Regions from separate parts of the Marinococcus sp. LNHM3E3-2.2 genome, predicted to be linked through region 2. Evidence: riboswitches for the same ligand, from Rfam matches in the RefSeq annotation. Region 2 holds a riboswitch; the other holds the start of a gene.
What was found. A riboswitch is a leader RNA that binds a small molecule or an ion and turns the genes downstream of it on or off. The one in region 2 is predicted to bind glycine.
Positions count from the first base shown of each region.

Region 1: another riboswitch for glycine. It lies ahead of gcvT (glycine cleavage system aminomethyltransferase GcvT); the one in region 2 lies ahead of ACTRXF_RS02095 (serine dehydratase beta chain).

Region 1 is NZ_JBQLIC010000018.1:2,682-7,672, reverse strand. It holds gene ACTRXF_RS14900 (CapA family protein) at 1-1,020, shown strand, start outside; gene ACTRXF_RS14895 (MBL fold metallo-hydrolase) at 1,121-1,762, opposite strand; glycine riboswitch at 1,956-2,044, shown strand; glycine riboswitch at 2,048-2,135, shown strand; gene gcvT (glycine cleavage system aminomethyltransferase GcvT) at 2,217-3,323, shown strand; gene gcvPA (aminomethyl-transferring glycine dehydrogenase subunit GcvPA) at 3,341-4,702, shown strand; gene gcvPB (aminomethyl-transferring glycine dehydrogenase subunit GcvPB) at 4,689-4,991, shown strand, end outside.
Region 2 is NZ_JBQLIC010000001.1:411,149-416,139, forward strand. It holds gene ACTRXF_RS02080 (universal stress protein) at 1-294, shown strand, start outside; gene ACTRXF_RS02085 (hypothetical protein) at 736-876, opposite strand; gene sdaAA (L-serine ammonia-lyase, iron-sulfur-dependent, subunit alpha) at 913-1,797, opposite strand; gene ACTRXF_RS02095 (serine dehydratase beta chain) at 1,794-2,291, opposite strand; glycine riboswitch at 2,370-2,447, opposite strand; glycine riboswitch at 2,451-2,555, opposite strand; gene ACTRXF_RS02100 (GNAT family N-acetyltransferase) at 2,711-3,223, shown strand; gene ACTRXF_RS02105 (RDD family protein) at 3,337-3,756, shown strand; gene ACTRXF_RS02110 (hypothetical protein) at 3,804-4,370, shown strand; gene ACTRXF_RS02115 (hypothetical protein) at 4,405-4,578, shown strand; gene ACTRXF_RS02120 (SulP family inorganic anion transporter) at 4,739-4,991, shown strand, end outside.

The DNA.
Region 1 (4,991 bases), on a different contig from region 2:
GAAGCACAGACAGAAGAAGATTCCAAAAATCAGAAGCAGGAAGATGAAAGCGTTACGATTGGCGCGGCGGGAGACGTTTTGCTGCACGGGCGTGTATATAAAAGAATGGAAGAAGACGGGGAGTACGATTTCACTCCGGCGCTGAAGGCAGTTGCTCCGATGCTTGAAGAACCGGATTACACGATTGTGAACCAGGAATCAATACCCGGCGGCGAGGAGCTTGGTTTATCGGCTTATCCTTCCTTTAACAGTCCGTATGCAATTGTAGACGATCTTCAGGATGCCGGAGTGGACATGCTCTCCGGAGCCAATAACCATACGCTTGACCGTGGAATGGAGGCTGTAAACAATGCGATTAATCATTATGAGCAGACAGGTATGGATTACGTGGGAGTCTATAAGGACGAGGAAGATGCAGAGCGGCAGCGTATTGTAGATGTAAAGGACGTAGACATGGGTGTGCTTTCCTATACATATGGGCTGAACGGCATCGAGGTGCCGGAGGGGCATGAATATGTCGTGAAGAAAATTGATAAAGAACAAATACAGGAAGATGTCGAAGCGATGAGAGATGATGCGGACATCGTAGTCGTCAATATGCACTGGGGAAATGAATACGAGCGCCTTCCGAATGAAGAACAAAAAGAGCTGGGCCAATTTCTTGCAGACCAGGAAGTGGACGTAGTTATTGGTCATCACCCTCACGTGCTTCAGCCGATGGAATGGGTGGAGGGTGAAGAAGGAAATGAAACGCTTGTTTATTATTCTCTCGGCAATTTCTATTCCGGTCAGGATCAGGAATATACCGATACAGGCGGTATTGCTACATTCGATGTGGAAAAAGACGGCGAAGACGTGAAGATTACAGAGCCTGACGTTGATTTTACCCAGGTTGTACCGGGCCCTGAGGATCAGTACACAGTGAAGCCGATGGCCGAAGCAGACCACCCTGCAGAAGGTGGTGAAACCGAAGAGGATCTGCGCGAGCATGTGTATCAATGGATCGAAGAAAACGATTAAAGTACTAACCGTCTGATACTGGGCGGGAATGCATAAATAATTTCATTTACTGTATTAAAATATTAAAAGACCTCTAATTTAAAATCAGAGGTCTTTATTTTTATGCGCCAAACCCATTAATGAAGGGGTTGGAATCCATTTCGGCTTCGATATCGGTGAAGGGGCCGTGGCCGCAGGCTACTATTGTATTTTCCGGGAGTTCAAGCAGCTGCTCGTGAATAGAGGCTAGCAGCGTATCCATGTCACCTCCGTAAAGGTCAGTACGTCCAACACCACCTGAAAACAATACATCGCCGGAGAAGACTGTGTTGGTTTCTTTATGCCAATAGGAAACACTTCCCGGCGAATGGCCCGGTGTATGAAGCCATTGGAATTCAAAGCTGCCGAATTGAAGCGTTCCTTCAGACTGCAGAAGGTGATCCGCGGGCTTTGCAGTAAACGCAGCCTCCGGCATCATGCGTCCGGATCCGTTTTTTTGGGCGTCCCCAGGCCAGTCCCTTTCATGCTCATGAAGATAAACAGGGATATTGTAGGCTTCCCGCACGGCATCAAGCGCACCGATATGATCAAAATGGGCGTGTGTTAACAGAATGACTACAGGACGCATCTCGTTTTCCTGAAGATAGGTGAGCAGTTTATCGGCATCCCCGGCCGGATCAATAATTACGGCGTTTTTATCATTATCGTACAGAACATAGCAGTTTGTCTGCAGTGGTCCCAGTGGAAGCTGTTTCCAGTTCATAGTTTCCCTCCAATTTTTATGCTGATTTTAGTATAAACAATATTACAGTGAGAAGAAATGATTGATCCAAAGTGATAAACGAATGATGGAGTACAATTTATCGGAAATGTTCGGGTTAATTTTTTTCAGCATTGGTTTTTATCTGAATTAGTGATAGAATATGAGCAAATAAAGATGTACATATAATGCGCGGATGATGGTAAGGGGAGAGACTGCCAGGCAGCGCCGAAGGAGCAAGCCGTAACAGGTGAATCTCTCAGGCAAACAGACTCTTACTGGACGCTCCTCTGGAGAGCGCTTCTTTTAGAAGCCACCCACGAAGACACTCTTTCCGTACGACGGAAAGGAGAAACTTTCTGGTTATAGGACAGAGCTTCCATATCTTATGGAGTTCTGTCTTTTTTATGCTTTTTACTGTTTTGATTTTTCAGAAAATAATGATGAGGTGATTTTCTTGGCAGAATTAAAACGAACACCCCTGTATCCGGTATATGAAAAACACGGAGCAAAAACCGTCGATTTTGGCGGATGGGAAATGGCTGTTCAGTTTTCCGGCATCAAAGACGAGCACGAGGCGGTTCGTACAAAGGCTGGTCTGTTCGATGTTTCCCATATGGGTGAGGCGATCGTAGAAGGAGAGGGTGCTGCTGAATTTCTACAGTATATGCTCACAAACAACATAAAAAATGCAGAACCCGGAAAAGCACTTTATACCGCCATGTGTTATGAAGATGGAGGTACGGTTGACGATCTGCTCGTGTACCAGCTCGAAAAAGAAAAATACATGCTCGTTTTGAACGCAGCTAACATTGAAAAAGATCTGGAATGGCTTCGCCGCCACGTAACGAAAAACGTAAGTATTACCGATATTTCGGAAGAAACAGCACTAATCGCTGTACAGGGCCCGGTGGCAGAAACGGTGCTGCAGAAAGTAACCGATGCTTCTCTTGCAGAGATTCTGCCATTTCGGTTTGCTGCCGGTGCTTCAGTCGGAGAAGCAGAAAATATTATCATCTCAAGAACCGGCTATACCGGAGAAGACGGCTTTGAATTATACTGCCGGGCTGAAGAGGCCATCCGAAGCTGGGAGACGATCATGGAAGCAGGAGAATCCGAAGGACTCATTCCATGCGGTCTCGGCGCGAGAGACACCCTGAGGTTTGAAGCGAAGCTGCCGCTCTACGGCCAGGAGCTGAGCGCAAATATTACGCCGCTTGAAGCAGGCATAGGCTTTTGCGTAAAGCTGAAGCAGGAAGATAATTTCATTGGTAAAGAAGCTTTAAAAAAACAAAAAGAAGCGGGATTAAAACGTAAACTTGTCGGGATCGAAATGGTTGATAAAGCAATTCCGCGCCCGGGTTACATGGTACACAATGATGACGGAGAGGAAATCGGCTGGGTAACTACGGGCACTCAGTCGCCGACGCTGAAAGCAAATGTGGGACTTGCACTTCTGAATATTGGATGGACGAATCTCGGTCAGGCTGTCGAAGTGGATGTGCGGGGCAAAGCCAAACGCGCAAAAGTGGCAGCTGTGCCCTTTTATAAACGGGAAAAATAAACAGAGGAGGCACCAGAATGGATTATCGCTATCTGCCGGTAACCGGCGAGGATAAAGAAGAAATGCTTAAAACGATCGGTGTGGATTCGATCGGTGAATTGTTTGAGGACGTACCGGAAAATATTCGCTTTTCCGGAGAAATGAATCTGCCGAAGGCTCTTGGCGAAACGGATCTTCTAAAGGAAATGAAGCGCCTCAGTAACAGAAATACCAGCGTGCAGGACTGCGTCTCCTATCTCGGGGCAGGGGTGTACGAGCATTATATACCGACAGTCGTCGATCATGTGCTCCGGCGCTCGGAATTTTACACGGCATATACTCCGTACCAGCCGGAGATTTCGCAGGGCGAGCTGCAGGCAATCTTTGAATTTCAAACGATGATCAGTGAACTTACGGGAATGGATATTGCTAATTCGTCCATGTATGACGGGCCGACGGCGCTCGCAGAAGCAGCACTGATGGCCGCAAGTGAAAACAGAGGGAGGCGCCGTACCGTTGTCGTCTCTGGAACGGTTCACCCTGAAGCGCTCGATGTATTGAAAACATACGCTGCCGGGCCCGGACTTACAGTGAAAATCGTTCCCGAAAAGGACGGGCATACGGATATGGCTAAGCTTGAAGACATGATCGATGCTGATACCGCAGGAGTGATTGTGCAGTACCCAAACTTTTACGGTACTATTGAAGATTTAGCTGCTGTAAGGCAGGCAGCCGATAAAGAAAACTCGCTGATGATAGTGTCGGCAAATCCCCTTGCGCTCGGCGTTCTGACGCCGCCGGGAAGCTTCGGAGCGGATATTGTGGCAGGAGACGCTCAGCCTCTTGGTATTCCAATGCAGTTTGGCGGACCGCACTGCGGATTTTTTGCCACCACTAAAAAGCATATTCGGAAGGTCCCCGGGCGTCTTGTCGGACAGACGGAGGATGAAGACGGAAGCCGGGGTTATGTACTGACGCTGCAGGCAAGAGAGCAGCATATCCGCCGGGATAAAGCGACATCCAACATTTGTTCAAACCAGGCTCTGAACGCGCTGGCTGCTTCTGTCGCAATGACGGCTCTCGGTAAAAAAGGGCTGAAGGAAACGGCAGAAAGAAATGTTAAAAGTGCTCATTTCTTTAAACAGCTGCTCAAACAAAAAGGCATTGAGCTTGTCCATGAGGCGCCATCGTTTAATGAATTTGTGGTTGACCTCGGCCGTCCAGTGGCAGAAGTGAATGAACAGCTATTCAGGCAGGGGATCATCGGCGGGTATGATTTAGGTGAAGTGTCGGCGGATAAAAAAGGCCAGATGCTCGTATGTGTGACTGAACTTCGCACAAGAGAACAGCTGGAAACCTTTGCCAAACATTTGGAGGTGCTTGTACATGAAACAGCCTAACCAACCGTTAATTTTCGAACAAAGCAAACCAGGGAGGGTAGCGTATTCCCTTCCTGAGACAAATATACCTGAACAAAGCCTGAGCGATATTTTGCCCGGGGCTAATATCCGGGAAGAAGAGCCGGCACTGCCGGAAGTATCTGAACTGCAGTTGATGAGACATTATACGGCGCTTTCGAATCGAAATTACGGAGTGGATTCGGGCTTTTACCCGCTCGGGTCCTGCACGATGAAATACAATCCGAAAATCAATGAAGAAACGGCCCGCATGGCCGGTTTTGCCTCGACG
Region 2 (4,991 bases):
GAAGCAGAATACCGGCTTGAAGCGTACCGGAAAAACGCCGAAGAAAAAGGCGTACCGCGGGTAAAGACCGTCCTGGACAATGGAGTGCCGAAAAAACGTCTCGTGAACCAGCTCTGTGAAAGGGTTGACCCGGATCTTATCATTCTCGGGCAGTCCGGCGGCAATGCCCTCGGCCAGGCGATACAGGGAAACACCACCACAAAAACGGTGGTGAAGCACGCTCCCTGCGACGTTCATGTCGTTGACCCGGCGATCGCTTCGATCCAGCGAGCGCACACCGCACCGCTTCAGTAAAACAAAAGATCCCCGGGGGGAGTAATCCCGCCGGGGATCTTTGTGCGTCATTAAAGAGTGTATTGGTTTTTATCGTCCCATTTTTGTTTAATCACTGGAAGGTCACTAACGGTAGTGATGATAAGCTCTTCATCGCGAAAGGCGTTTAAGCTGGCGAGCAGTTCATCCTCGGAACAAAAATAAACGGGTTCCGAGCTGCCGAAGCGTGAGCGGATATCGGCGGCTGTTCCTATGTATACCTGGTTTTTGGGACGTTGAAGTACATATGCAAAATGGTCGATGGCAATGACCTCCTTTATAGGGACTTATAGTAAGAATAGCACGTCAGGGGTGAAACAGAAAGCAGAATGCCTGGAATTTAAATAGAATATGAACAGTAAAGAAAACGGCTTGAGCCTGGCGGGAGCCATAATCAAGCCGTTTTTGAGTTGTTTCAGGGATTTACGTTTCATTGGGCCTTGGAGAAATAAAGCAGAAAATGCCTAAAAGAAGGGCGGAAACCGCTATAGCCCAGTACGTAAACAATAAGCTGACGAGAGTGAGAGTACCGAACCAGATTTGAAAAAAACGGCGTTCGTTCATAGCTTCACCTCTTATGTGGAATTTAGAGCCCGGGATTCATAAGCTGCAGGGCCGCTGAAACAACCTCCGGGCGGCTTCTTTTCCCGTCGGGGTCTGGGCAAGCCCTCCTTCAGCAGTCTCTTTCAGGCTGCCCGGCATGTCGCGGCCGATCGTATGCATCGTCTGAATAACTTCATCGCAGGGGATGCGGCTGGTTATGCCCGCTAAAGCCATATCGGCCGCTGAAAAAGCGATGGAGGTGCCGATGACGTTTCTTTTCACGCACGGCACTTCGACGAGCCCGGCAACCGGATCACATACGAGTCCGAGAAGGGACTTCATTGCTATTGCGGTGGCGTGGGCTGCCTGCTCCGGGGAGCCATGCTGCAGCTCCGTAATCGTGCCCGCAGCCATGGCCGTCGCTGAGCCAATTTCCGCCTGACAGCCGCCTGCCGCGCCGGAAATAAAGGCGTGATTCGCAAATACGTAACCGATGGCACTTGCTGTGAACAGCCCCATCGTCAGGGTGTCATCATCGATGCTGCGGTTATCCTGGAGAGAGACCAGAATGCCCGGTAGTATACCTGCGGACCCGGCCGTGGGAGTTGCGACGATAAGGCCCATTTTTGCGTTGCTTTCCGACGTGGCCATCGCTGCTTCCATCGCCGTGCTGATGACCGGTCCGGATAACGGGTCGGTGTTTTGATTATACTGATGCATCCGGTAAGCATCACCGCCCGAGAGCCTGCTCTCTGTTTCCGTAATGTCACTCACTCCGTCCCGGACCGCCTGCTTCATTACCTGCAGCCGCTCCTGCATGCGTCCGAAAATCTGCTCCCGGGAAAAATTGGAGCGGCGAACCTCACGGCGCAGCATCCACTCGCCAATGGAAATGTCCTGAGCCATGCATTCCTGTACAATACTTTCAATGGTATCGTTCATATAAATGACGCCTCCTTTTTCGTGCGGGCTGCAATCGATAAAATATCCGGACCCGTTCCCAAATTAATGCTGGTGTCATGACCGTTAATTCCATAAATGCAGGCCACTCCGCCGCCGATGGAGGCGCCGGATACGCGGACGGTTTCTATGCCGGACGATGCCTGAAGATGTACAGTGTTCGGGTGGCATCCGCCTGGAGTGCCCGGACAGAACTGGAAGTCGTAACGAAGGCCTTCGTCTTTGGCCAGCGCATACGCACTCCGGACGTTGGTGTCGTGGGCGGATAATCCGAGCAGGCCGCCGATTATGGCTTTGTCCGAGCCGTGTCCCTGATAGGTGGAGGCGAGAGAGCCGTAGAACGTGATTGTCACATCTGTGACCTCTCCCAGCCAGTCGTGCACAAATTTCCCGATCGATACGACCCCCGCTGTGTGAGAGCTCGAGGGACCGACCATAATCGGGCCGATAATATCAAAACAGCTGTCAAACTCCATAGCGATTCCTCCAAATTTGAATTGAAAACGATTACATTAATGCAAAAAAAGACAGAGAAACGGCCTGAATCGCCGTTTCTCTGTCTGTGTGCCTGAAAGATTTCATTCTTTGACAAGAATTTTCTTCTTCGGCAGGTACGCATACCTTCTCCAGAGGTGCATCCTGTACTGGTCCTGGTACCTGAGAGTTTTTTCTTCCCGGCTGGTGGGAAGAATTGCTCCTTCGGTGCTGTAATATTCTACAGGCTCTCCCAATACATTCATCTGCAAAACCAATATTTTGTTACTTTTAGTGTAAACATCCGGTCTGGAAAAGTAAACCTATTTTTTGACAGCTGGCATGAGAGCGATATACTGGATGCAGCCTGTTAGCCTGGAATAATAAACCAATTTACCGAAAGAAATGAAGGGATGCGACTATGAGCGAACAAATTATTCTGCGCCCCGTCATGGCAGAAGATGAAAAAGACATTAATATTCTCCGGCGCCAGCCTTCTGTCATGCATTATACGCTGGGACTCCCTTCGGAGCGAAGAACCTCCAGCCAGTCATTTATTGAAGGGCTGACGGCGAACGATCATGTGATTGTTGCCGAGTACGGCGGCCGGGTCGTCGGTATCGGCTCTCTGGAGGTGCTGAGCGGTAAGCTGCATTACTACGGCATGACTGCCATGGCGGTGCACGATGAGTTTCAGAACCGGGGGATCGGCAGCCGTCTGCTTGATCATCTGCTGGATATCGCCGATAATTATTTAGGCTTATTCCGGCTGGAGCTCGATGTGGTGGAAGAAAACACGCGCGCAGTACAGCTGTATAAAAGCCGCGGGTTTGAACCAGAAGGTACGCTCCGTAAAGCCCATTTTGCCCGTGGCGCGTTTTACAATGTGCTGGTGATGGGCCGGCTGAACACTGCGTTGTTCCCGACAGACTGAGAACCTCGTTGGAAAATTAAGGAACCAGGGAGATTGTCACTTCCAAAAATTAGATTATTATGAAAAAATAGAAAAGAAGAGCTTACAACAAGAGTGATTAAAGGAGTGTATGTATGCAACAGGAACCTGCCGGTTTTGGCAGCAGGCTGCTCGCTATTGTTATTGACGGCCTCCTGCTTTCTTTCCCCATTCTTCTCATTAGTATGCTGGCCATGCTATGGATCAACCCCGATGAAGTGAATGTCGATATATTTTCCGGTGCCGGATCGCTTCTATATTCCATGATTCTGCCGATAGTATGGCAGGGCCAGACGGTCGGGAAGTATGCCATGGGCATTCAGATTGTGAAAATGGACGGAAGGAAGCTTGGCATCGGGGCAATGCTGATGCGCGTGCTCGTAGCTAATATTTTGTACGGAATTACTCTATACATACTGATGATCACGAGTATAATTATGGTGCTTGTCCGTAAGGACAAACGGGCCCTGCACGATTTTCTTGCGGGCACCCGGGTGGTGAAAAAAAGCCGGTAGCTTTACTATCGGGATGGTAACGCCAATCATGCGAGCGGAGGAAATACATGATAAAAAAGATCTTTTCTGCCGGGGCAGCTGGCATATTCATCCTTTTAAGCGCCTGTTCCGTACCTTCTTACTATACGGAGGAAGAGGAAGAGGTCCCTGGAAATATAGAAACGGAATGGGGAGAAGAAGTGCCGCTTCCGTTGTTGAACGATGCACCGGTTTCGAGGGCGCAGATTAACGAGAATGAAGAGGGGGAGCCCGAGGAAGTGGAGATTTGGTACAGCGAGGAAGAAGAGGACGAGCTTCTTCCTTATTTTCAGGACGCGGGCAACCGGCACCGGTATGAAGAGGACTACAGTACACGGCTTGTGTACGGCATCAACAGCAACGACATTCACATTATTTTAAATTACGAAGCGGGCGATCAGATGGTATTCGGCGCTCACGATGACGTGCTCAGTATTGGGGGACGTCCGGTGGGCCGGGATATCCAGAGTGGGCCGATTACGTACACGTTTTACGCGAAGGGAGGCACCTATTCCCTCTCCTATTCAGAAGAGGCCAGGGCGGACACCGACGCGCACCGTGAACAAATTAAAGCCTTTTTACAGAACAGCGGCTAGGTTGAAGTCACGTTGTCTTGAGGAGGGAAGAGCCGTGGACTTGCTTATGGATATGCTGATCGTCGGCGCTCTGCTGATGATTGCTTTCAACATAAAAGCATTTGGTAAACGTTTGCTTCGTGTAAAGAAGAAACAGATGGATGAAGCCGCATATGAGCAGTTGAAAGCCGAAATCAAAGAAGAGCTGAAAAACGAATGGGAAAAATAAGGCAGGGACCTCCGGGTGTCTGCCTTTGTGTTGCTGGCGGCGTTAGTCTGTTTTTACAAAAAGGTACGGCGCGGGCTTTTCTTTTAAGCAGTTATGGTTCATGATTTATAAGAGAGAGATTGAACACTTTGCAAGTTCACGGAGAAAGAAGGAAGGATTTATGCGCCGGAGGACAAAAAACATATTAAGCATGCCGCAGGAATACAATAATCAGTCGCTGAAAAAGGATATGGCTGCGGGCTTTACGATTTTTATTATGATTGTGCCGCAGGGAATGGCCTACGCCGTTCTCGCCGGCCTGCCGCCGGTGATGGGGCTGTATGCCTCGCTGCTTCCGCTTTTAATCTACGCCCTGTTCGGCGGATCAAAGCATCTGGCTATCGGGCCGGTGGCGATGGCGTCGATTCTTGTTT